3 regions of the Luteococcus sanguinis genome follow, and region 3 is predicted to be linked to each of the others. Evidence: predicted binding sites of a transcription regulator. Region 3 holds the regulator's gene; each other region holds the start of a gene.

The links. Region 3 encodes LexA, which represses DNA repair genes until DNA is damaged. Its sites were predicted from a motif close to TCGAACANNTGTTCGA; they were not measured.
Region 1: the regulator LexA is predicted to act here: its motif matches at 4,821-4,836, upstream of ABD089_RS07610 (DUF6504 family protein).
Region 2: the regulator LexA is predicted to act here: its motif matches at 5,310-5,325, upstream of ABD089_RS01555 (DUF222 domain-containing protein).

What each region holds. Positions count from the first base shown of each region.
Region 1 covers NZ_BAAAKI010000010.1:71,499-79,534, forward strand. The annotation lists gene dinB (DNA polymerase IV) at 1-251, opposite strand, end outside; gene ABD089_RS07605 (DNA polymerase III subunit alpha) at 248-4,297, opposite strand; gene ABD089_RS07610 (DUF6504 family protein) at 4,297-4,764, opposite strand; gene ABD089_RS07615 (DUF4126 domain-containing protein) at 5,050-5,640, shown strand; gene ABD089_RS07620 (NAD(P)-binding protein) at 5,637-6,932, shown strand; gene ABD089_RS07625 (HelD family protein) at 7,109-8,036, shown strand, end outside.
Region 2 covers NZ_BAAAKI010000002.1:35,961-43,996, reverse strand. The annotation lists gene ABD089_RS01595 (hypothetical protein) at 1-303, shown strand, start outside; gene ABD089_RS01590 (hypothetical protein) at 309-500, opposite strand; gene fabI (enoyl-ACP reductase FabI) at 646-1,419, opposite strand; gene fabG (beta-ketoacyl-ACP reductase) at 1,486-2,229, opposite strand; gene ABD089_RS01575 (DUF3099 domain-containing protein) at 2,396-2,743, shown strand; gene ABD089_RS01570 (SURF1 family cytochrome oxidase biogenesis protein) at 2,754-3,527, shown strand; gene ABD089_RS01565 (SDR family oxidoreductase) at 3,511-4,257, shown strand; gene ABD089_RS01560 (putative RNA methyltransferase) at 4,277-5,086, shown strand; gene ABD089_RS01555 (DUF222 domain-containing protein) at 5,362-6,735, shown strand; gene ABD089_RS01550 (NUDIX domain-containing protein) at 7,030-7,500, opposite strand; gene ABD089_RS01545 (ABC transporter ATP-binding protein) at 7,500-8,036, opposite strand, start outside.
Region 3 covers NZ_BAAAKI010000012.1:45,745-53,780, forward strand. The annotation lists gene ABD089_RS08845 (ATP-dependent DNA helicase) at 1-1,777, shown strand, start outside; gene ABD089_RS08850 (DUF167 domain-containing protein) at 1,774-2,040, opposite strand; gene lexA (transcriptional repressor LexA) at 2,046-2,846, opposite strand; gene ABD089_RS08860 (hypothetical protein) at 3,096-3,485, shown strand; gene ABD089_RS08865 (RDD family protein) at 3,579-4,730, opposite strand; gene ABD089_RS08870 (DUF2752 domain-containing protein) at 4,936-5,343, shown strand; gene nrdR (transcriptional regulator NrdR) at 5,617-6,072, shown strand; gene ABD089_RS08880 (vitamin B12-dependent ribonucleotide reductase) at 6,168-8,036, shown strand, end outside.

The DNA.
Region 1 (8,036 bases), on a different contig from region 3:
CTCATGCCACCCTCGACGCCGAACCGGCGGGCCGGGTAGTTGGCGCTGAGCACGACACCGCGCTGGGCCCCGCCGACCCACATCGGCACCTCCCGCAATTCGGGGCGCCGGGCCATCTCGACCGAGGCATAGAAGGCATCCATGTCGACGTGCAGGATCGTGCGCTGCCTGCCGTCCCGGGTGGCGGTCCGCCTGGACGGGCTGCCCTGTGCTGTGGTCATCTGGCTGGTGGTCATCTGGTTGGTGGTCATCTGCCCGAACTCCCTGGTGAGGAGTGCCACAGCTTGCGCGGCGGCTGGTTGGCGGGCACGCCTGCGGGCTGGACGTCGGCATAGGGCGACTGCTTGAAGCCGCTCGCGTGCACCAGTACCCGGCGCTGGCCCATGCCGCCCGCCCTGGTGTGTTCGGGTTCGGGGGTGTGTTCGGGTTCGGGTTGTTCAGGTTCGGGTTGTTCAGGTTTGGGGGCATGTTCAGGTTTGGCTGTGTGCTCGGGGCTGGCGGGAGCCGGTTCGGTGGCCCAGTCGGTGTAGCGCTGGGTGTCGACCAGCGGTTCCACCTCGACCAATCCCTCTGGGGTGGCGTTGATGACCTCCAGCACGGCGGCGATGGCGGCCCGACGGTCGCCGCCCTCGGCCAGCACGGAGGTCCAGATGCCGTGCAGGTGCTGCAGGTCCCAGGCACCGAGGGCGCGCAGGGAGACCCCCTTGGGGCCGGTGCGGCGCAGTTCTCCACGCACCACCAGCAGCCAGGACGAGAAGACGGTGTTGGCGTAGGGCCCCTGGGCGTCTTCGAAGAAGGTCGCGTCGACCGGGCCGGTCCCGTCGTCCAGGGTGAGGAAGACCACCCGACGTCCGGACCGGATCGGCGGCGTCTGGGTCGCCACCTTCACCCCGGCGACGAGCAGGTCGGCCTGCTGGCGGTGGCCGAGCAGGTCCCCCGAGCGGGTGGCACCCAGCTCGGCGAGGAAGTCGGCGTAGTCGTCCATCAGGTGGCGGCTGGCGTCCAGACCGAGGATCTCCAGCTCGGCCTCCAGCTTCTCCTGGGCGGTCATCTCGGGCAGGCCGGTCGCCACCACGTCCGCCGGGGGCGTCCAGGCTTCGGGAGCGGTGCTCCCCCCAGTGAAATGCTCGTCGCTGACGTGCTCGACGTCGCACTGTTCGGCGTCGCACTGTTCGGCGTCGTCCTGTTCGGCGTCGCACTGTTCGGCGTCGTCCTGTTCGAAGGGCGCGCTGAAGTCGAGCGCCAGTTGCACGCCGACGAAGTGGTCGGCGCGGTGCGCGGCGATGACATTGCCCTTGGCCTGGCGCCGGGCCAGGTCGCGCGGGTCTTCGGTGGCAGCGACCGCGGGCTGGCCCCGACGCAGTCCGCGGGCCCGGGCCAGGGCACGGTCGTCGGCCATGGACGCACGGCGCAGATCGGCCAGCGCGAGCAGCAGGTCGCGGCGGGTCAGCCGCCCGTTGCGCAGCAGGCCGTGGGCCCGGCCCACCCCGTACATCTGGTCGAAGGCTCCGGCGAGCACCATTCGCTCGGCCACCGTCACCGGCACCTTCGCCCGAGCCCAGAAGTCGGCCAACGAGGCATAGGGCTGTCCGGCGACGATCCGCACCACGTCCAGGTCGGCCATGCCGGCCACGTCGGCCAGCGAGAGCCGGATCCCCCAGCCGGATCCGTCCGGCAGGCCCGGGGGCGGGACGAAGGCCGGTGCCGCCTCGTCGAGGGGCACCGGCTCGACCCGGTACACGTCGGACGAGCGGTTCACGTCCACCCCCAGCACGGCGACCCCCATCCGGCGGGCCTCCTCGAGGATCAGCCGCTTGGGGTACATCCCCGGATCATGGGTGAGCACCCCGGCGACGAAGGCCGCCGGGTGGTACCACTTCAGCCAGGCCGACTGGTAGGTCGGGAGCGCGAAGGCCGCCGCGTGCGCCTTGCAGAAGCCGAAGGAGGCGAAGGACTCCAGCACGAACCAGATGCGTTCGATCATCTGGGTGCTGTAGCCGCGTGCGCGGGCCAAGGGCACCAGCCACTGCTTCACGTCGGCCTGCCCGGCGCGATCCCCCAGCGCGCGACGGGCCTCGTCCCCCTGTGCCAGCGAGCAGCCGGTGACCACGGAGATGATCCGGATGATCTGCTCGTGGAAGACCACCACGCCCCCGGTCTCGCGCACCACCGGCACCAGGCTGGGGTGCAGGTACTCGGGTTCCTTCCAGCCCTGGCGGGCATTGAGGAAGGGGACGACCATGTCGGACTTGACCGGGCCGGGACGGAACAGCGAGATGTCGATGATGATGTCGTTGAAGTCCTGGGGGCCGAACTTGCCGACCAGCTCACGCTGGCCGGGCGACTCGATCTGGAAGCAGCCGAGTGTCTGGGCGTGGGAGACCATCGAGTAGACGGCCGGGTCGTCGAAGGGGGCGAGGTGGTCGATGTCCGGCCGCTCACCACCGACCCGCACCACCTCGTCCAGCGCGTGCGCCATGGACGACTGCATCCGGATGCCCAGCACGTCGAGCTTCAACAGCCCGAGGTCCTCGACGTCGTCCTTGTCGAACTGGCTCATCGGGAAGCCGCCGAAGCTCGCCTCCAAGGGGGTGCGGTCGCGCAGCGTCGCGTCGCTGAGCAGCACCCCACAGGGGTGCAGGGCGACGTGGCGGGGCAGGCCGTCGAGCGACTCGACCAGCTCGAACAACACGTCGAGGCGACGCTCGGCCAACCCGGCGGCCCGCAGCTCGGGCAGGTCGCGCAGGGCCGCGCGCGCGTCCCGTGCCCGGATGTGCGGGAAGGACTTGGCGATCGCGTCCACCTCGTCGGGCGGCAGGCTCAGCGCCGCACCCACGTCACGCACGGCATGGCGCACCCGGTAGGTCTCCAGCATCGCGACGCAGGCCACCCGGTCACCGCCGAAGACCTCGAGCACCTTCTCGTAGATTTCGGTGCGCCGCGCCGACTCCACGTCGATGTCGATGTCGGGCAGGGCCTGGCGCAGTGGCGAGAGGAAACGCTCCATCACCAGCCCATAGGCCAGCGGGTCGACCCCGGAGATGCCGAGCAGGTAGTTCACCAGACTGCCGGCACCCGAACCACGGGCCGCGCAGCGGATGCCCATCGAGCGCACCAGGTCGACCACCTGCGCGACGGTCAGGAAGTAGGACGCGAAACCGAGCCGGGCAATCACGTCCAGCTCCTCGTCCAGACGCCGGCGCACGGTCGCGTTCCAGTCGCCGTAACGGGCCGGCACCTGGCCCTCGCAGCGCGCGCGCAGCAGGCCCATCGCCTCGGCCGCCGTGGCTCCGGTGGCCCCGCCCCTGGACCGGTCACCGAGGAAGAGCTCGAACTCGGGCAGGTGGATCTCCCCCAGCCCGATGTCGGCGCGGGGGTCGAGCCGGGAGCGGATCGCCACCTGGCGGGTGTCACCCACCAGCCTTTCCACGCCGTTGGCCCCTCGGCCAGCGATCCGGGCGACCTGTTCGGCCACCTCCAGCATCTGTTTGCCCGACTTGAGGTGGCCCTCGGCATTGCGCCGGTCGACATTGCGGATGTCCAGCGGCACCAGCCGACGGGCCGCGTCCAGCACGTCCACCGTCGCCGCCTGGCGCCGCTCGGCCATCCGGACGAGGTTGGTCAGCACCCCCGTCAGGCCGTAGGAGTCGGCGACCGCGAGCATGCCGCCTGCCTGGTGTGCACTCGCCACGCCACGGCCGGGCACCAGGTGGTTGGAGCAGGCGATGACGAGCTGTGCAGGGTCGACCAGGTCGAGCCAGCGACGCAGTTCCCGCTCGGCCAGGTCCCGGCGGCCACGGGCCATCTCCAGCCCGAACTGGCTGTCGGCGCCCAGCATGACGAGCAGTTCCCCGCCGTCCGCGTGCCGGGCGAAGAGCTCCGGGGTGCTGACCGTGAGACCCCGCTCGCCGGCCAGGTGGGTGTCGCTCACCAGCCGGCACAGCTGGCCCCAGCCGGCGCGTGAGGTGGCCAGAGCGACCGTCCGGGGCAGCCTCGGGTCGCGGATCTCGCCGCCGCGAGCCGCGGTCGTGCGCCGGGGCGAGGGATTGTTGCCCGGATGGTGCGGGTCGTCGACGCTGAAGGGCACGGCCAGGTCGACCCCGACCACCGGCGCGATGCCTGCCCCGAGGCAGGCCTTCGCGAACCGGACGGCGCCATAGAGTCCGTCCCGATCGGTGAGGGCGAGGGTGTCCATGTCGTACTCGGCGGCGCGGGACACCAGCGCATGCGGGCTGGCGGCGCCGTACTGCAGGGAGTAACCGGAGGCCACCCGTAGGTGGACGAAGGGGTCGGACATCAGTCCACCACGGCCCGCAGCAGCCACGCGTCGTCGGCGCCCACATTCGCCAGCTCGTAGACGCCGCGGCTGCCAGCGCGTCCATTGGCGGCCTCCACTCGCCACACCTCCTGCTCGCACAGCAGGTCTCCCCCGGACCCCACAACGGCGCCGTCGAGCTCGTGCTCCCAGTCCTCACCGCGGGCCGCACGAACACCAGGACCGGTCCACCAGGCACCGGACTCGACCCAGCGGGCCTGGACCTCGAGCACGCGCCACAGCCGGTCGCGCCAGATGAACTGGGCAGGCCCCTCCAGGGTCGTCGGCTCCAGACCGCTGATGCCCTCGCCGATGCGCCCGCGGCGCACCTCGATCGTCTCCTCGTACCGGCGCATGTCTTCCCTCCATCGCGCTGCCTTCGCCACCGGACGTCCGGCGCGGATGGGGGTCGAGGCCACCCGCACCGGACGTGTACCGGGCTCGTCCACGCGCCCGACCGGACCTCCCGGGGGTCTTCCCCAAGCCCCCTGATCCGGGAATCCAATCGAACGCGCGTTCGAACATGGCCAACTATAGACACCGCCTCCGACAAGAAATCAAGACCGTGCGCAAGGGGTGGCCAAAGGGGTGGGCCGCAGCCCGAGGACGCCCCGTACGGCGCGCCCCGGATCCCGGCCCTGGCGGATTGCCGCTTGGGGAAGGTGATCATCCGCGACGACTCCCAGCAGAGACGAATGCGCGAGCCCCCGCCCGCTTCGCCGATAATTGCCCCCATGGAACTGTTCCCGATGGTCTTCGCCACCGGCTGGGCGAGCGGCATCAACGCCTGGGCGACCGTGTTCGTGCTCGGTCTGCTCGGACGCTTCGCCGGCACCGGCGCCATCCCGGCCGGCTTCGAGCGCACCGACGTGCTGGCGCTGATGGGCGTGCTGGCCCTGCTGGAGCTCGTTGCCGACAAGATTCCCTATCTGGATTCGGCCTGGGACGCGGTCTCCACCTTCATCCGCCCGGTGGCCGGCGCCGTGATCGGCGCCCTGATGGCCGGCCAGACCGGTTCGCTGACGACCATCGCGCTGGCCTCGGTCGGCGGCGTGACCGCCCTGCTCAGCCACATCTCGAAGTCAGGCCTGCGGCTGGCGATCAACACCTCGCCGGAACCAGTCACCAATGTCTCGGCCTCCATCGGCAACGACATCTCCGTGCTCGGCGTGCTCACCCTGGCCGCCACCCACCCCGTCCCGGCCGCCATCGTCGCCGGAACCCTGCTGGTGTTCGGCCTGGGCCTGTTCGTGCTGGTCTTCGCCCAGGTCAAAAGGGGCTACCGCTTGGCCCGCGCGCGGCTGGGCAGAGGGGTCACCGCGTGAGCCTGGGACCCCACCCCACCAACTCGGCGACTCCCGCTCCGCCCGTCCCGACCCGGGTCGACCTTGGCGATGAACCCGTCGTCGTCCACGGCGCCACCCTTGGCGGCCTGGCCGTCGCCGCCCGGCTGGCCAAGCAGGGCCATGTCGTCGTCCTCGATGCCCACGGCCAACGCGACGGCGGCCACTGGGCACCGCGCGAGGTGCAGGAGGTGCTGGTGGATGACCTGCCGCAGACCTTTCTGCTGCCGGCGGCCTGGCGCGACCTGTTCAAGAAGTCCGGACGGGCGATGGACGCCGAACTGACCCGTCACGGCCTCACACTTGAACCCGCCCCAGCGCAAGAACACCGCTTCGCCGACGGACGCACCCTAGTACTGCCCGCCGAGCGCGGCGACCAGTTCCACGCCGTGGAGGATGCCTTCGGACGGGGCGCCGCCGAACGCTGGCGAGATGTGCTCGACGAGTTGGACGAGGTCTGGCAGCAGCTGCGCCTGACCGGTCTCGAGCGTCGGTTCGAGGCCGCCGCCCTGGACGCTCGCGCCAAGCAGAAACTGCTGGCCGGGCTGACCCTCGAGGGTCTGGCAGAGCGCGTGCAGGACGCTCATCTGGGCACCATCATCCGTAGCCAGGCCAGTCTCGCCGGCGCCCCGCCCGGCCGCGCGCCGGCCCTGCTGGCGGTGCGGCTGGCCGTCCATCGCCGCTTCGGCAGCTGGCAACTGCTGCGTGAGGGGGCCCCCGAACGCGCGTCCGCCGTCGTCGACCTGCTCACCGAGCGCGCCGGCCTGCGCGGCGTGCAGCGCACCTCCCACAGCGGCCCGACGTCCGCCACGGTGGAAGCTCGCCCACAGCGGCCCGCGGGCTGGTTGGCCCGCCGTTCCTGCCCGCCGGCGCTGGCCCCGCAGGTGCGACAACGTATCGTCGAGGCCACCTCCGAAGGCATCGTCGAACGCCTGGACCACCGCGCCGGGAACCCAGTTGTCACCTGGCACCGGCCGCTGCCGGACGGACGGGCCGTCGAGACCGTCCATGACCACCGCACCGTACGCCCTGACCTGGCCTGGGGGCTGGCGCCAGCCTCCTTCCGGGTCTGGCGCAGCCGTCCCGGAATCAGGGCTGACGAGGGCTGGAATGCCAGCTGCGCGCAGCATGCCGGCAACGAGCCCTGGGCCGAGCTGCTCACCGCCGCCCTGGTGGCCTATGAGGTGCACGAAGAGCGCACCGGGGAGGACATCAGGCCCACCAACAAGACCCAGCCCGCCCCGCGCAAGCAGGCCCGACCAGCGCTTTCCTGACTACACGCGGGGGTGTTCGCCCCTGGGTGCCCGGAGTTCCTCCCACCGCCACCACGAGGGGTAGCATTGACCCTCAGTCCACGTGAGGAAAGCTGTTGACCGCACCGAAGTTCACTGCTGCACAGGAGTCCGCCGCTGGGGCACCCCAGGCGCAGGAGTCCGGCCCCTCGGCCGAGGTGGCTGAGCAGATCGCCATCGAGCAAGCCCACGTCGACCGGGTCTACGAACAGTTGGAGGTCGCGACCGAGTCCGCCCGCAATGTCGAGCGGGAGGGACGGGGCAAGTTCGTCACCGACCGCGGCGACTGGATGCGCGAGGAGGACGGTACCGCGCTGTTCGAACGCGACGCCTTCGCGTTCCAGGCCGCCAAGCGGCTGGCCGTGCTGGACGCCGAGCACGAGGGGCTGGTCTTCGGACGTCTTGACCTGACCGATCCCGACACCCGCTACATCGGGCGCATCGGCGTCCGTGACGACGAATACGAGCCGCTGGTCATCGACTGGCGCGCACCGGCCGCCGAAGCCTTCTACCGCGCCACACCGCAGAACCCGATGGGTGTTGTGCGCCGCCGCGTGCTGCGTTGCCGCGACGACCGCGTGATCGGCGTCGAGGACGACCTGATGGACCCAGAGGCGGACAGCGACCTGCCGATCGTCGGGGAGGGTGCGCTGATGGCCGCCCTCAGCCGCGCCCGTGGGCACCAGATGCGTGACATCGTCGCGACCATCCAGGCCGAGCAGGACGAGGCGATCCGCGCCCCCTACCAGGGCGTCACGGTGATCTCCGGCGGCCCCGGCACCGGCAAGACCGTCGTCGCGCTGCACCGTGCGGCCTACCTGCTCTACTCGAACCGCAAGCGGTTGGAGAAGGGAGGCGTGCTGGTCGTCGGGCCGTCGAGCGTGTTCATGAACTACATCGAGCGCGTCCTGCCCAGTCTGGGTGAGGACTCCGTGACGCTGAAGGCGATCGGCGGCGTCGCCTCCGACGTGCTGCGCGTCAACGTCGACCGGGTCGACTCGGCCGAGGCCGCCACCATCAAGGGCAGCCGTCGGATGGTGGAGTTACTGCGCCGCCTGGTCGTCGAACCGATGACCACCACCGACG
Region 2 (8,036 bases), on a different contig from region 3:
ATGCTGCAGGCCGAACTACTGGCCAGCGCGGAAGCCCTCACCCAGCTGGACGCCGCGACCGGGACCCGGCCCGAGCATCTCGCCGCGCCGACACTGGGCCCGGCCTATGACGAGCGCGCCCAGCACCTGCTCGATCGGGCCTGGTTGCTGCTGGAGGCCTGTGAGCAGGGGCTGGCCGATGCGTCCGAGGTGCTGCACTCGCACGCCGTTCTGGAACGCGAACGGCACCTGCGATCGCTCGCAGGTGCCGCACGCTTTGCTGTGTCGTCGGCCGTCTCGTGGCCGACGGTGGCGCTGGCCTGAGGGGCTCAGACCTCTTCGTCCTCGACGGCCTCGTCCTCACCGTCCAGGTCGGCGCGCTCGTCGCCGTCCAGGTCGGGTGAGCGGACGATGGTCGGCTCGTCCTCGCGCGGCTCGTCGACCGCTGCGTCGACGCCGGTGAGATCGGCGTCGTCGGCCGGGAGCGGCGGGATGGGCGGGTTGAAACCTGGCTGCGTCATGACTGACTCCTCGTGCGTCGTGGATGCCTTGTCAACCATCGTGCGCCGCCGCAGCCAGGAAAGTCACGACCGGTTCGCCCTCAGCGTGGCCGAGGAGCGAACCGGTCGGGGGTGACGGGGTCGGGAGTGACGGGTGATGCGGGGCTCAGGCGCCCATCGAGTGCACGCCGCCGTCGACATGGATCATCTCGCCGGTCGTCTTCGGGAACCAGTCCGACAGCAGCGCCACGACCGCCTTCGCGGTGGGCTCGGTGTCGGTGAGGTCCCAGCCGAGCGGGGCGCGCTCATCCCAGACATCGTTGAAGGTGGTGGAACCCGGGATCGCCTTCTTGGCAATGGTGTCCAGCGGGCCGGCGGCGACGATGTTGGAACGCACGCCCTCGGCGCCCAGGTAGCGAGCCAGGTAGCGGGAGGCCGACTCCAGGGCCGCCTTCGAGACGCCCATCCAGTCGTAGGTCGGCCAGCTGACGGTAGCGTCGAAGGTCAGGCCGACCACCGAGGCCTCCTCACTGAACATCGGCTTGCAGGCCATGGCCAGGCTGACCAGTGAGTAGGACGAGACGTGCAGTGCGGTGGCGACGTCCTCCCACGGAGTGGTGAGGAACTTGCCGCCGAGAGCGGTCTCGGGGTTCGCGAAGGCGACCGAGTGGACGACGCCGTCGACCTTGGTGAAGCCGGCCGCGCGCAGCATGTCGGGAACCTGGGCGAGCTGCTCGGCGTTGGTGACGTCCAGGTCGAGCACGGCCGGGACGGGGTCGAGCGCTTGGACGACTCGGTTGGTCAGGCTCAGCGCGCGTCCGAAGTTGGACACCGCGACCTGCGCGCCCTGTTCCTGCGCGATGCGGGCGACGTTGTAGGCGATGGACGTCTTGTGGGTGACGCCAGTGACGAGCACGGACTTGCCGTCGAGGATTCCCATGGTGTTGCTCCAGTTCTGGGGTGGATGGTGGGCGGTGCCCGTGGTCAGCTGGGTCGAAAGGGTGTGTCAGTGGCCCATACCGAGGCCGCCGTCGACGGGCAGCACGGCGCCAGTGACATATCCGGCCTGGTCCGCGGCGAGGTAGGTCACCGCCGCGGCGATGTCGTCGACCTGGCCGAGGCGCCCGGCCGGGATTCGGGCCTGGTAGCCCTTGATGACGTCCTCGGACAGGACGGCGGTCATGTCGGTCTCGATGAAGCCAGGGGCCACGACATTGCAGGTGACCCCGCGGCCGCCGAGCTCACGGCTCACCGAACGGGCCATGCCCACCAGGGCGGACTTGGTGGCGGCGTAGTTGACCTGACCCGCCGATCCGAGCAGCCCGACGACCGAGCCGACCAGGATGATCCGGCCGAAACGCTGCTTCATCATCGCGCGGCTGGCGCGGCGCACCACCCGGAAGGTTCCGGTGAGGTTGGTGTCGACGACCGCGCTCCAGTCGTCGTCGCTCATGCGCATCAGCAGGCCGTCCTTGGTGATGCCCGCATTCGCGACCAGCACCTCGACCGGGCCCAGTTCCTTCTCCACCTGGGCGAAGGCGGACTCGACGTCCTCGGCGACGGTGATGTCGCACCGGACACCGAGCACGCCCTCGGGCACGTCGCCGGAACGGTAGGTCGCGGCGACCCGGTATCCCTGCTGTGCGAGGTGGGCCGCGATCGCGCGTCCGATGCCCTTGGAACCTCCGGTGACCAACGCCACTCGTCCGGCCTCGGCCTGCCCGCCGCTGGGGGTGCTGGTGTCATTCACCCGTCAAACCTATCGAGGGCAGGCATCGCTGGACTGGTGCGACTCCCACAACCAACACTGGGGGCCTTTGTGGGGTTCTGGGCAAGTTGTGGTTTCTGGGCAAGTTGTGGTTTCTGGGCGAGTTTGGGCACTTCTGCCATGCCGCGGACGCTCGTAGGGTGGGTTCATGGCCTTCCAGCAGCGCGAGACGAGGCCGCTGGCGGAACCGGCGGTGATCACGGACGCGCGGCTGTCAAGGAGCGAGGACATCTCCCGGCGAGAGATCCGCTACCTGGTGACGATGGCCTTCCGCACCGCCTGCTTCGGAATCATCTTCCTGGTGCCCGGCTGGTGGAAGTTGGTCGTCGTCGCGGGAGCGGCGATCCTGCCACCCATCGCGGTCGTGCTGGGCAATGCGCAGGACAACCGTTCGTTGCCGATGGCCCGCCCCGAAGAGCCGCAGCAGGTCATGCCCCAGCTCACCGCCGGCCAGGAGGTGATCAGCGGCGAGTTCACCGAGGTTGACCGAGGGTAGGGTCGCGAAGGTGAAGAAGTTGTGGTTGCGCTGGATCGCCCTGGCACTGTTCGTGATCGTGCTGGCGGCGACCTTCGTCCGGTTGGGTGAGTGGCAGTTGCACCGCCTCGACTGGCGCAAGGAGACCAACGCGCAGGTGGTGGCCAATTCCGCCAAGGCCATCCAGCCCTACCAGGCCGTCTTCGACCAGACGCCCGTGACGGACGACGAACAATGGCAGCGGGTGACCGCGACCGGCACCTTCGACGGAGACAACCAGTTCCTGGCCATGTTCCGCAACCGTTCGGATGACTCCGGCTCGGAGGTCATCACCCCGCTGAAGACCGATCGAGGCGAGTACCTGTTGGTCGACCGCGGTTTCATCAAGCGTGATCGCGGCACCCAGGAGAACATCGCCATTCCTGCGGCGCCCACCGGCACGGTGACCGTCACCGGTTATGTCCGGCGTAGCGAGAACGGCAAGGCGTCCAACATCACCGTCGTCGACAACCGGATGCGGCTGGTCAACTCGAGCGAGATCGCCAAGGTGCTCCCCTACCCCGTCCTGGACGGATACCTGGGGGCGACCGAGGTGAGCGGCCAGTCGGCAGAATTGTTGCCAATGGTGACACCGGAGTTGGGCGAGGGTCCGCACCTGTCGTACGCGATCCAGTGGTTCTGCTTCACCGCGATCGCGGTGGCGGGCATGGTCGTGCTGATCCGCGGTGACATGCGCGACCGAAAGAAGATGAAGCAACAGGCTGCAAAACAACTGGAAGGGGACGTCGATGGATCTCGGACTTGAGGGCAAGGTCTTCCTGGTCACGGCGGCGAGCTCCGGGCTCGGCCTGGCGACCGCGCACGAGTTGGTGGGCGAAGGCGCGAAGGTCGTCCTGGTGGCGCGTCGGGCCGAGGTGCTCGAGCAGCTCGCCGACGAGCTCGGTGCAGCGGTTCTTGCCGGTGACCTGGCCGACGCCGACCTCCCGCAGCGGGCCGTGGATCTTGCCGTGGGACATTACGGCCGAATCGACGGTGCCTTCGTGAGCGTCGGCGGACCGCCCAAGGGCACCGTCCTCGACACCACGGACGAGCAGTGGGCGGACGCCTTCGGTTCCGTCTTCATGCCCGCGGTGCGCGTGGCACGAGCCCTGTTCGCGGCGAACCCGCAGGGGCGCGCCGGGCTGGTGCTGTCGTCGTCCGCGAAGTCGCCGCTGGCGCAGATGGCGCCCTCCAACGGTCTTCGTCCCGGGCTGGCCATGCTGGTCAAGCAGCTTGCGGACGAGGTGGGTCCCGCGGGCGGGCGCGCCTTCGGCGTGCTGCCCGGCTCGATCGGTACCGACCGGATGACCTACCTGCTGGGGCAGGCTCCCGACCCCGCCGCAGCGAAGGCCGCCACCGAAGCCGGTATCCCCCTGCGCAGGATGGGTGATCCCGCCGAGTTCGGCCGCATCGCCGCCTTCTTGTTGTCCGACGCCGCGTCCTATGTCACTGGTTGCCTGGTGCCGGTCGACGGCGGCGCCATGCGCGCGCTGTGACCTGGTCGACACCCCTTCCATGATCGATGTCGCATTGGGCCTGCTGGCCTGCCCGCAGTGCAGTTCGCCTCTGACCAGGGACGGTGGTTCGCTGGCCTGCCGCCAAGGGCACCGCTTCGACATCGCCAAACAGGGGCACGTGAACCTGCTCGGACGTGCCGCGCCGGCAAACGCCGACACAGCCGAGATGGTGGCTGCCCGGGATCGTTTCCTGGGAGCCGGTCACTACCGTCCGATCGCGGACGCACTGGTGCACCGTGCGGGACGAGCGCGCCGGGTGCTCGAGGTCGGGGCCGGTACTGGTTGGTATCTCGCGCAGGTCTTGGACGCCTTGGACGATGCGGTGGGCCTGGCCACGGACGTCTCCCCCATGGCAGCTCGCCGGGCCGCAAAGGCGCACCCCCATGCTGGGTCGGTGGTGGCCGACACCTGGGCGGGGCTGCCGGTGCGCTCCGGTTCGGTGGACCTGCTGACCTGCGTCTTCGCGCCCCGGAATGCGCCCGAGTTCGCCCGGGTGCTGGCCCAGGGCGGGTTGTTGCTGGTCGTGACGCCCAACCCGGGACACCTGGCGCGGGCGCGGGAATCCCTGGGACTGATGGGCCTCGAGGCCGACAAGCTGGCCAAGGTGCAGCGTCAGTTCGCGGGTGCCTTCGAGCCGATCGGCACCCAGCGCATCGCCTGGACGATCGATCTGTCGGCCGAGGCTCTGGCCGACCTGGTCGCGATGGGTCCCAACGCCTTCCACCAGCACGAATCGGTGCGCGAGGGTATGAGCGTGGACGCCGACGTCCAGGTCAGCATCTTCCGCAAGCCAGCCCAGCGGGGATGAGGGAGCCCAGGTAACACCGGCGGACCGACGTCACGGCCGGCTTGGCGCCCAGCCGGTCTGGCGCTGCCACGCGGCAGGCGGTACAAACTCGTCATCCCAGGGCATTGGCTCGTTGGAGCGGCAGCTCCGTTACGGGGCCCGGGCCACACCTGACCGAACGAGCCCCTGCACGGCCCCCCACAGGGTGTCTTGACCCCTGATTTCTTCACGTGGAACCTTGCATTGGAACTGGTGTTTGAATATAATTCCATTTGACAGCTCGAAGGTGAGAGGGGGTGGGCGCAGTGCAGGAACTACCGGCAGACCGGGATGAGGCGATCCGCCTGATGCGTCGGAACAGGGACGCGATCCGTCGGGCGCAGGCCCTCGACCTCCAACTCGCCGCCCACATCGCCGACCTCTACTCCGAACTGGACGATGACCCCACCTTCATGTTGCCAGGAACCGAACGGCTGGTGCAGGTCGGCTCCGACGGCACCCCCGAGGTCGCGGAGTTCTGCACCCTGGAGATCTGCTCCTACCTCGGCGTCACGAACGACCATGTGGAAGCGCTGATGTCCGACGCACTGGACGTGCGGCACCGACTCCCCCAGCTCTGGCGACTGCTGGACCAGGGCGCCGTGCCCGTGTGGCAGGCGCGCGAACTGGCGTCGATCTCTCGCCTGCTCCCACACGACGCATGCCTCGAACTCGATCGCCGACTGTCGCCGGTGATGGTCGGCATGTCGTGGAAGAAGACCCAGGAGCTGGCTCGCGCGCTCGTACTGGAGCTACTCGATCCCGACGAGGCAGACGCCGAACGGGAGCGTGCACTGGAGCGCCGGCGGGTCGACATCCGCGAGTCGGAGAACGGCGTCAGTCACGTGGACGGGTGGCTGGACGCTGGGGACGCGATCCTGCTGGACGGCCAGCTCAACCGCGTGACACGAATCCTCCGCGAGGGTGGCCAGCGGGGCACCCACGACGCACTGCGCGCGATGTCCCTTGGGGTTCTCGCGAATCCGGGGCGCGCACTACAGGTTCTGCAAGCCGACCTGATGGACCACCTGCCCGAAGACCCGGACGAGTTCGAGGACTGCATCCGCGCCGGGCAGCCAGGGCACGCCTGCGGCATGATCACCGTCGATCCCGACCTCCTCCTCCCCACTGCGGAACTCGTGGTGCACCTCACGGACACCACACTGGCTGGTGGCGACGGTCCGGCTCGCGTGGAGAAGGTCGGCCCGATGCTGGCCCAGTGGGCAGCCGAGATGCTGCGCAACCACCGGGTCGGCGTGCGTCCGGTCGTGGACGCGAACCGGACCGCAGCCAGCGATGCCTACGAAGCGCCGGACAGGCTGCGCCAGGCTGTCCAACTACGCAATCCCAATGAGGTCTTCCCCTGGTCGACGCGTTCGTCCGCCCGGTGTGACCTGGACCACACGGCCCCCTACCACCCCGGCGGACCCCCGGGCCAGACCCGGCTGGAGAACCTCGGACCGTTGACCCGGTTCGTGCATCGTGCGAAGACCCACGGGGGCTGGAAACTCGACCAACCCGAATCAGGTCTGTTCGTCTGGACCAGCCCGCTCGGGCACCGCTATCTCGTCACGCGTTCCCACACGATCGCGCTGGACGCTCCGGAGGAAGTCGTCCCCCTCGTCGCCTGATCGAACACACCCACCTGCTCGCGTGCGGAATCCGTGCGGGCTCACGCGGTCGAATGTGTGCGTCCAGCGGAGGCACTGGATTCTTTCCCAGACGGGAAACGACCATGGATTCACTGATCACGCGATTCCCCTGTGCCCCCGTGGGGGAAGCAAGGGAGCAGCGCCCGGTGGGGGTGAGCCTGCTGGGTTACCCGGACCGGGCCATCGAGCGTGGGCTCGGGATCGCACGGGCAGGCGACAGCACCGGGCGCAACCGGGAAGGCATCTTGGCGATCACCTCGTCCCCAGCCATCGTCAGCGTCCCGGGGCTTCCGCCGTGAACAGGTCCTCGGCCCGGGCCGGGTAGAGGGGCACGACGTCCTCGCCGCCGCCGAACCGCCGCCAGACCACCGGCAGGACGGTCCCGTCGATCTCGGTCATCGTGGCGCCCTCAAGGGCGGGCGGCGGGTCCAACAGTCCCGTCCAGACGAAGACGATCTCGTGCCCGAGCTCGCCCTCGTAACGGAAGATGTTCTCCACGACGCCGAGGAAGCGCAGGTCGTCGATGCGGGCACAAAGTTCCTCGTCCACCTCGCGGATGATGCACTCACGATGGGTCTCCCCCAACTCGACCGAGCCGCCAATCAACCGGTGGAAGCCCTCGGGGTTCTCCAGCGACGGTCCACTGACGCTGACCGCGTGCGCGGTTCCTTCCGGGTTTGGGGCAATGAGCATCGCCTTGACGCGGATGCGCGACCTGTTCACTTCCCGAGCAGCCTCACTCATCAGTCCTCCGTGAACTGGGCGTGGTACAGCTCGGCGTACGGACCCCCGGCGGCCAGCAGCTCGTCATGAGTGCCGTGCTCGACGATGCTCCCCTGCTCCACCACCAGGATCTGGTCGGCGGCCCGCACCGTCGACAGCCGGTGCGCGATCACGACGCTGGTGCGGTTGGCCATCGCGGTGTCCAGGGCCCGTTGCACGGCCACCTCCGACTCGCTGTCCAGGTGCGCGGTCGCCTCGTCGAGGACGACGATCGGCGGTGCCTTCAACAACAACCGGGCGATCGCCAGCCGCTGCCGCTCGCCACCGCTGAGCCGGTAGCCGCGCTCCCCGACCATGGTGTCCAGCCCGTCCGGCAGCCGGTCCACCAGCTCCAGCACCTGCGCCGCAGCCAGGGCCGCGCGCATCTGCTCCTCGGTGGCCTCGGGAGCGCCGTAGGCCAGGTTGTTGCGGATCGTGTCGTGGAACATGTGCGCGTCCTGCGTCACATAGCCCACCATCTGCTGCAGCGAGGCCAGGGTCAGCTCCCGCACGTCGTC
Region 3 (8,036 bases):
GCAGGCCCAGCTCGCCAACGTCGACATCCCGAATGCCCTCGACTCCGTGGAGCGGGTGCTGGGACGGCGACCGTCACATGCCATCCTCAAGGGGCGTACCAACTACGCCTGCCTGCTGAAGACCCGCGACGGCGTCGTCGACGAACAAGACACCCTGCTCGGCGGCAGTGACCTGGTCACGGCGGTCTCCGAGGGCGCGGACGACACCACGAAGCTCGGTGCCGAGGTGGTGATGCTCCGCGACTGGGCGGAGGACCAGTTCAAGGCCAAGGGGCTGGCCGACCGGGACGATGCGCCGCCGCACACCCCGCGCGCCTGGGGGCTGGTCTCCATGCCGGTTCGGGAGTGCCTCGGCGCGCAGCGATGCCCCCACGGTCAGGACTGCTTCGTGGAGCTCTCCAGGGAGAAGGCTCGCCACTCGGACCTGGTGGTGACCAACCACGCTCTGCTCGCCATCGACGCCATGCACGGGGGCACAGCCCTCCCCGAGCACGACATCGTCGTGATCGACGAGGCCCACGAACTGGTCTCCCGGGTGACGGGGGCTGCCAGCGCCGAACTCTCACCGCAGTTGGTCGAGCGGGTCGCTCGCCGAGCGCTGGGCTGGCTGGATGACGACCTGGGCCTGGAGTTCCTCGAGTGCGGGGACGCGTTGAAGGCGGCCCTCGACGACACCGAACCGGGCCGGGTCACCGAACCCGACGCGGCCGCGGTCAGCGCCTTCGAGATCGTCCGCGATGTCTCGCGTCGCGTGGTCTCGGCTCTTGCGGACAAGCAGGGCAAGAAGGACGTCGACCCGGAGCGTTCCACGGCGTCGGCCGCAGTCAAGGAGGTCTTCGACATCGCCGAGCGGATGGCAGACCTGTCTCCCGTGGACGTGGTGTGGGTGAGCGAGCGCGAACGCTTCGGACGGCAGGCCAATGTCGCGCCGTTGAGCGTCGCGGGGCTGATGCGCGAGCGAGTGCTGGGCCAGGCGACGACCGTCCTGACGTCGGCAACCTTGAAGATCGGAGGCGGGTTCGAGCAGGTGGCCGGGCAGATTGGGCTGCGTCGCGCCGACCGGCTGGTTGAGGGCGCCCATGATGCGCAGAACCCGCTGGCATGGCGGGGGATCGACGTCGGCACCCCCTTTGACTACGGCAAGCAGGGCATCCTCTACTGCGCCACCAGCCTGCCCAACCCGCGCCGGGAGGGCATCACCGACGAGGCGCTGGCCGAGATCGCGGAACTCGTCTGGGCGGCAGACGGGCGCACCTTGGGTTTGTTCGCTTCGCAGCGAGCCGCCGAGGTGGCCGCCGCACACGTCCGCAAGCAACTGCCCAAGATGACCATCCTGTGTCAGGGAGATGCCCAGCTGTCCGAGCTGACCCGACGCTTCGTCGCCGAGCCGCAAACCTGTCTGTTCGGCACCGTCTCGTTGTGGCAGGGCATCGACGTGCCCGGGGACACCTGCGAGTTGGTGATCATCGACAAGATCCCCTTCCCGCGCCCGGATGACCCGTTGATGCAGGCCCGCCAGCAGGCTGTGGCCGAGGCGGGGGGAAACGGCTTCATGTCCGTCGCGGCGACGCACGCCGGGCTGTTGCTCGCCCAGGGGGCCGGGCGACTGATCCGCCGCACCAGTGACAAGGGAGTGGTGGCGGTGCTCGACCCGCGGCTGGTCACCGCTCGGTACGGCAGCTTCCTGAGGGCGTCGATGCCCGACTTCTGGATGACTCGCGACCGCGAGGTGGCGGTGCAGGCGCTGCGTCGTCTGCGGGCCGGACGCGAGGACTAAGGTCGAGCGTCCAGAAGGCTGAGGTAGGCGTCCCGGCAGTCGTCCGGGAACTCCACCAGCTTGGTGCGTGCGGTCTGCCCGCGGACTATCGTGACCTGTCGGGGACGCACGCCCAGCGCATCCGCCAGGGCCGTGACGACGGCGGTGTTCGCCCGTCCGTCGACGGCAGGGGCCTGCACGGCGACCACGAGTTGGTCGTCGCCATGCCGGCCACCCACTCGGGTTCTCGATGCGCCGGGCCTGACCCGGACCTGGGCCCGCACGAAGGTCAGATCCGCCGCATCACCGCGACCACCTTGCCGAGGATGGTGGCGTCGTTGCCGTCGATGGGGGAGTAGAGCTCGTTGTGCGGCATCAGCCAGACCTGCCCGGCATTGCGCTGGAAGGTCTTGACCGTCGCCTCGTCGTCGAGCAGGGCGGCGACTATGTCACCGTTGTCGGCACTGGGCTGCTGGCGGACGACCACCCAGTCCCGGTCGCAGATGGCCGCATCGACCATCGAGTCGCCGCGCACCTCCAGCATGAACAAGGTGCCCTCGCCGACCAGCTGCTTCGGCAACGGGAAGACGTCCTCCACCATCTCCTCGGCCAGGATCGGGCCGCCGGCGGCGATCCGGCCGACCACCGGCACGTTCACGGCCTGTGGGAAGTGGTCGTTGATGCCGGTGACGTCGGCGGATGCGGCCGGGTCTTCCTGGCGCAGGCTCTTGGGAAGGTGCAGCTCCATCGCCCTGGGGCGTTTCGGGTCGCGGTGCAGGAAGCCCTTCTGCTCCAGCATCTTCAGCTGGTGGGCGACGGACGACGAGCTGGCCAGCCCGGTGCCCTCGCAGATCTCGCGGATGCTCGGCGGGTAGCCCTGGGCCTGGATCGCGTCGCGGATGACCTCAAGCACCCGGCGCTGCCGGATGGTGAGGCCATCGCGGTCCATCGGACCCTCGGGCAGCTGGCGCACGGTGCTGGCGCCCTGGGCCTCGAACTCCTCGCGCACCTGCTTGAAGGAGGGTCGACCCACCTTCCGCTTGACCGGCTGCGCGGTGGTCCCCGGTGTCTGCTCGTCGCTGTTCGCCATGGTCCGAGACTATCGCTTTCGAATGTTGATTCAAACGTCTGTTCGATGCTTTGCGTGGCGTGTCGCGAGTTCCTGTCAGCGGGCTCGTGTTGGCTCGACGAATGTGGCCCAGGGGGCTCGATCGAAAGGCTGCGAAAACTCATTCGAAGACCTGTTTGAATCGGGCGACATCTGCGCTACAGTCGCATCATCGAACACCTGTTCGAGACGGATGGTCTCGTGCGGTTGTCTCACCAGAAGGAGTTGTCCATGAGCGTCTCGACCCTCACCGCAGCAGTCCGCTCCGCCCCCGGCGTCCGTAGGCGGTCGCGTCCGCAGCAATTGCGAGGTCCGATCGCCCGTCCGCAGCGTCTCGACGCCCCCGGTGGTCGCCCTGCGCAGCCGATGGCTCCCGCCCTTGACCGGCCGGTGTCGCTTCGGGCGCGCTCCTCGGTGCGCGTGGCAGGTCCCCAGCCGGCGCTCCAACTCACTGATCGCGGGCTCGCCCTGGTCCTCGGCACGTTCGTGGCACTGGCCGTGGCGGCAGTGGTCGTGGTGATGGTGCAGTTCTTCCAGGTCAGCAACGCGCCGCTGACCCAGGACGCTGTGAGCGGGGTGGCAGTCGCTGCCCTTGATGGAGCGCTGATCTCGAACCGCTGATCATGAACTGCGAACGGCCCCCGACCATCACCTTGGCCGGGGGCCGTTGAGCACCCGGAGGGTGTCATGCCACTGCGCAGCTGGGTCGCAGCGTCAGTGTTGGTTGGGGTCGATCCGCGAGGCTTCGAGGTCGATCACGCGAGTCTTGGCGATCTTGTCAGCGAAGGTCTGGCGGTTGGTGTCCCACAGCGGCCAGAGCCAACCCAGGAAGCAGATCGAGTCCAACAGGTGGGCCACATAGCGGGGCAGCGAGGGGATGCCTGCCTGTAGCGGCTGGCCCTGCTCATTGACCAGCTGGGTCTTGGCCCAGCGGCGGCCGGGGGTCTGGCCATTCTTGTTCAGGAAGGCCAGGGCCACGAAGATCGCCAGCTCGATCAACGTGCCCACCGTGTTGTTACGGATGCCGACGTGCGTCGTGCCATCGGCCAGCGTCCTGCCATAGTCGAAGTTCAGCAGCAGGTTCAACACGATGCTGGCCGGCACATAGTCAAGCAGGTAGCCCTGAACGCGCTTGCCAAAACTCGCCAGGACGGGGGCGCTCATGCCGTAGCCGGGCTGGTTGCCCCACACGGCATTGGGGTCGGACTGACCGTAGCCGAGCCCAGCGCCCTGGTTCTGCTGCCAAGGGTTGTTCACTGCCGCGCCAGCGGCGGCACCGTTGGCTGGGCCAGCTGCTGCCTGCCCGTAGGGATTGGTGGTCTGGCCGTAGGGGGCGTTGGTCTGGCCATGGGGTTCTGCCGGCTGCTGGGTCATGCCCCACTGGTCGCTGGCCGTCGGCTGTTGTTGCGGCGCGCCCCACTGGCCTTCGGTCGACGACTGTTGGGCTCCCCAGGGATCACTGGCAGGCGTGGTCGGCTGGGATCCCCAAGGGTCGCTGGTCGGCGTGGGCTGCTGGCCCTGCTGCGAGCCCCAGGGATCATTGGTCGCCGGTGCCGGATCGGCGGGGGCTCCCCACTGGTCGGTGGAGGTGGGCGGCTGCACCTCCTGCGGGTTGCCCCAGGGGTTGGCGGGTGCCGCCGGCGTGCCCTCCTGTGCGGTGTTGCCCCAAGGGTCGTTCGCCGCAGCGGGCTGCTGGGTGCTCGCCCACGGGTCGTTCGGAGCCAGCGGGTCGTTCGGAGCCAGCGGGTCGACGGCGGTCGGATCGTCGCTCGGGGTGGAGCCCGTGCGCCAGGGGTCGTTCACCTGGGTGGGCTCCTCTGGCAGGTTCGGGCGCCACGGGTTGGTGGGCTTGTTGTCCTCGGTCACGTCTTCTCCTCGTGTACTGGGTGGTGGGCACCCGCTCGTGGGTGCAACGGGGATCCGCTGTCGATGCTAGGACGTGGCGGGGCCAGTTGCTCGGTTGCCCAATGGGCGCGCCGACCAACTGGTGAGCGGTCGGCTCTTTCGATGTCGCGGCAGACGGGCGGGTCCCACCGCTCACTGAACACGCCAGGTGGGGGAGAATGGGCACGTGCCCGTGTCCGCGTCCAATCCCAGTCCGCGCCAGGCGGCCTCGGCCGCGTTGCGCCGTCTCGGGATCTTCCTGGTGGTGGGCGCCGGGCTCTCGGCGGTGGCGCTGCTCAGCGGTCACGGTTTGCCCTGCCCCTTCCGGATGGCCACCGGCGTGCGCTGTCCCTTGTGTGGGGCGACGACGATGGGCACCGCGCTGCTGCGCGGTGACGTGGCAGCGGCATGGCAGGCCAACGGTTTCGTGCTCATCGTGCTGGCCCAGCTCCTGGTTGCGGGGGGCGTGTGGGGGGCCGAGCTGGTTTCGGGGAGGCGTTGGTGGCCGACCGGCTGGCCGGGGCGCCTCGATCGCTGGCTGGTGGTCTGGGCGGTCGCGGGAGTGGGCTTCGACATCGTCCGCGTTGCCGTGTGAGGCACTCGCCCCCGGCGACACGCCGAGGGATCGGCGTGTCGTGTCGGCAGCTTGAAATTGTGGTCGGGCGGGCCTACGGTATCTACATCTAGTGGTTACAAGCATGTGGTTCGTCCACAAGTTGTGGTTGTTGTCCACATGATGTCCACAGCTGCATCCACACCCAGATCCACAGCGCGGCCCGCCCCGGGCGGCTCCGCCGTGCCCCTGAACGACGTGCCCCTGAACGACGTGCCCATGAACGACGTGCCCATGAACGAGAGGAACCGCGCCATGTACTGCCCCTTCTGCCGGCACTGTGACTCCCGCGTCCTCGATTCCCGCGCATCGGAGGACGGCAGCTCCATCCGTCGTCGTCGTCAGTGCCCCGCCTGCGAGCGTCGCTTCACGACCATTGAGCAGATGCAACTGGTGGTCTTGAAGAAGTCCGGCGTGGTCGAACCCTTCAACCGCGACAAGGTGATCCAGGGGGTCCGCAAGGCCTGCAAGGGACGTCCCGTCACCGAGGCCGAACTCGCCCGGCTCGGCCAGCAGGTCGAGGAGGCGTTGCGCGCGTCCGGGATGGCCGAGGTGCCCACCGACGAGGTCGGTCTGGCGATCCTCAAGCCGCTGGGTGAACTCGACCCCGTGGCCTACTTGCGCTTCGCGAGCGTCTACAAGCACTACGACTCGGTGGACGACTTCGAGGCGGAGATCGCCAACCTGCGCGCGGCACAGCCCGCCCACTGACCACGAACCATCGCCGCGTCCCAAGCAGCACGGCCAACACCACGTCCCTGACACCCACCCATTTCCCAGAGAGAAAGATCGAGGCGGAAGCCATCATGAGCGAGAGCACCAAGACCGCGCGACGCGGCACCAAGCAGCCCCAGGGGCTGACGATCGAGCGCGTGTTCACCACCGAGGGCACCCATCCCTATGACGAGGTCACCTGGGAGAAGCGCGACGTCGTCCAGACGAACTGGCGCACCGGCGAGACCGTCTTCTCCCAGCACGGCGTGGAGTTCCCCGACTTCTGGAGCCTCAACGCCTCCACCATCGTCACCACCAAGTACTTCCGCGGCGCCGTCGGCACCGATGCCCGCGAGGCCAGCCTGCGCACCCTGATCGACCGTGTCGTCACGACCTACGCCAAGGCAGGCTTCGACCACGGCTACTTCGCCACCGAGGCGGACGCGGAGATCTTCGAGCACGAACTCACCTGGATGCTGGTGCACCAGTACTTCAGTTTCAACTCGCCCGTCTGGTTCAACGTCGGCACCCCCTCACCGCAGCAGGTCAGCGCCTGCTTCATCCTCTCCGTCGACGACTCGATGGACTCGATCCTGAACTGGTACAAGGAAGAGGGCTTCATCTTCAAGGGCGGTTCCGGCGCCGGCCTGAACCTTTCGCGGATTCGTTCGTCCAAGGAACTGCTCAGCTCCGGCGGCACCGCCTCCGGCCCGGTCTCCTTCATGCGTGGCGCGGACGCCTCGGCGGGCACCATCAAGTCCGGGGGCGCCACCCGCCGCGCGGCCAAGATGGTCGTCCTCGACATCGACCACCCCGACATCGAGGAGTTCATCGAGACCAAGGCGCGCGAGGAGGACAAGATCCGCGCCCTGCGCGATGCCGGCTTCGACATGGACCTTGGCGGCAAGGACATCACCAGCGTCCAGTACCAGAACGCCAACAACTCGGTGCGCGTCTCGGACGAGTTCATGACCGCCGTCGAGGACGGCAAGGAGTTCGGCCTGCGCAGCCGCTCCACCGGTGAGGTCATCGAGACCGTCGACGCCCGCACCTTGTTCAAGAAGGTCTCCCAGGCTGCGTGGGAGTGTGCCGACCCGGGCATCCAGTACGACGACACCATCAATGCCTGGCACACCAACCCCGAGAGCGGCCGGATCAACGCGTCCAACCCTTGCTCGGAGTACATGAGCCTCGACAATTCCTCGTGCAACCTCGCCTCGCTGAACCTGCTGAAGTTCCTGCGCGAGGACGACACCTTCGACACCGAGAGGTTTGTCAAGGCCGTCGAGTTGGTCATCACCGCGATGGACATCTCAATCTGTTTCGCCGACTTCCCGACCGAGCCCATCGGCGAGACCACCCGCAACTTCCGCCAGCTGGGCATCGGCTACGCCAACCTGGGTGCGCTGCTGATGGCGCTGGGCAAGGGCTACGACTCCGAGGGTGGCCGTTCGGTCGCCGCCGCCATCACCTCGCTGATGACCGGCGCGTCATACCGTCGCTCCGCGGAGCTCGCGGCCGTCGTCGGCCCCTATGCCGGCTACGCCCGCAACGCCGAGGCCCACAAGAAGGTCATGCGCAAGCACCGCGCCGCCAATGACGAGGTGCGCACCCTCGCTCAGCTCGACGCCGACGTGCTGCGCGCCGCGACCGCCGAGTGGGAGCAGGTCATCAGCCTCGGTGAGGCCAATGGCTACCGCAACGCGCAGGCCTCCGTCCTGGCGCCCACCGGCACCATCGGCTTCATGATGGACTGCGACACCACCGGTGTTGAGCCCGACTTCTCGTTGGTGAAGTTCAAGAAGCTCGTCGGCGGCAGCTCGATGCAGATCGTCAACCAGACGATCCCGCGTGCGCTGAAGAACCTCGGCTACACCGCCGAGACCTCCGAGGCGATCGTCGCCTTCATCGCCGACCACGGGCACGTCATCGACGCTCCCGGCCTGAAGACCGAGCATTAC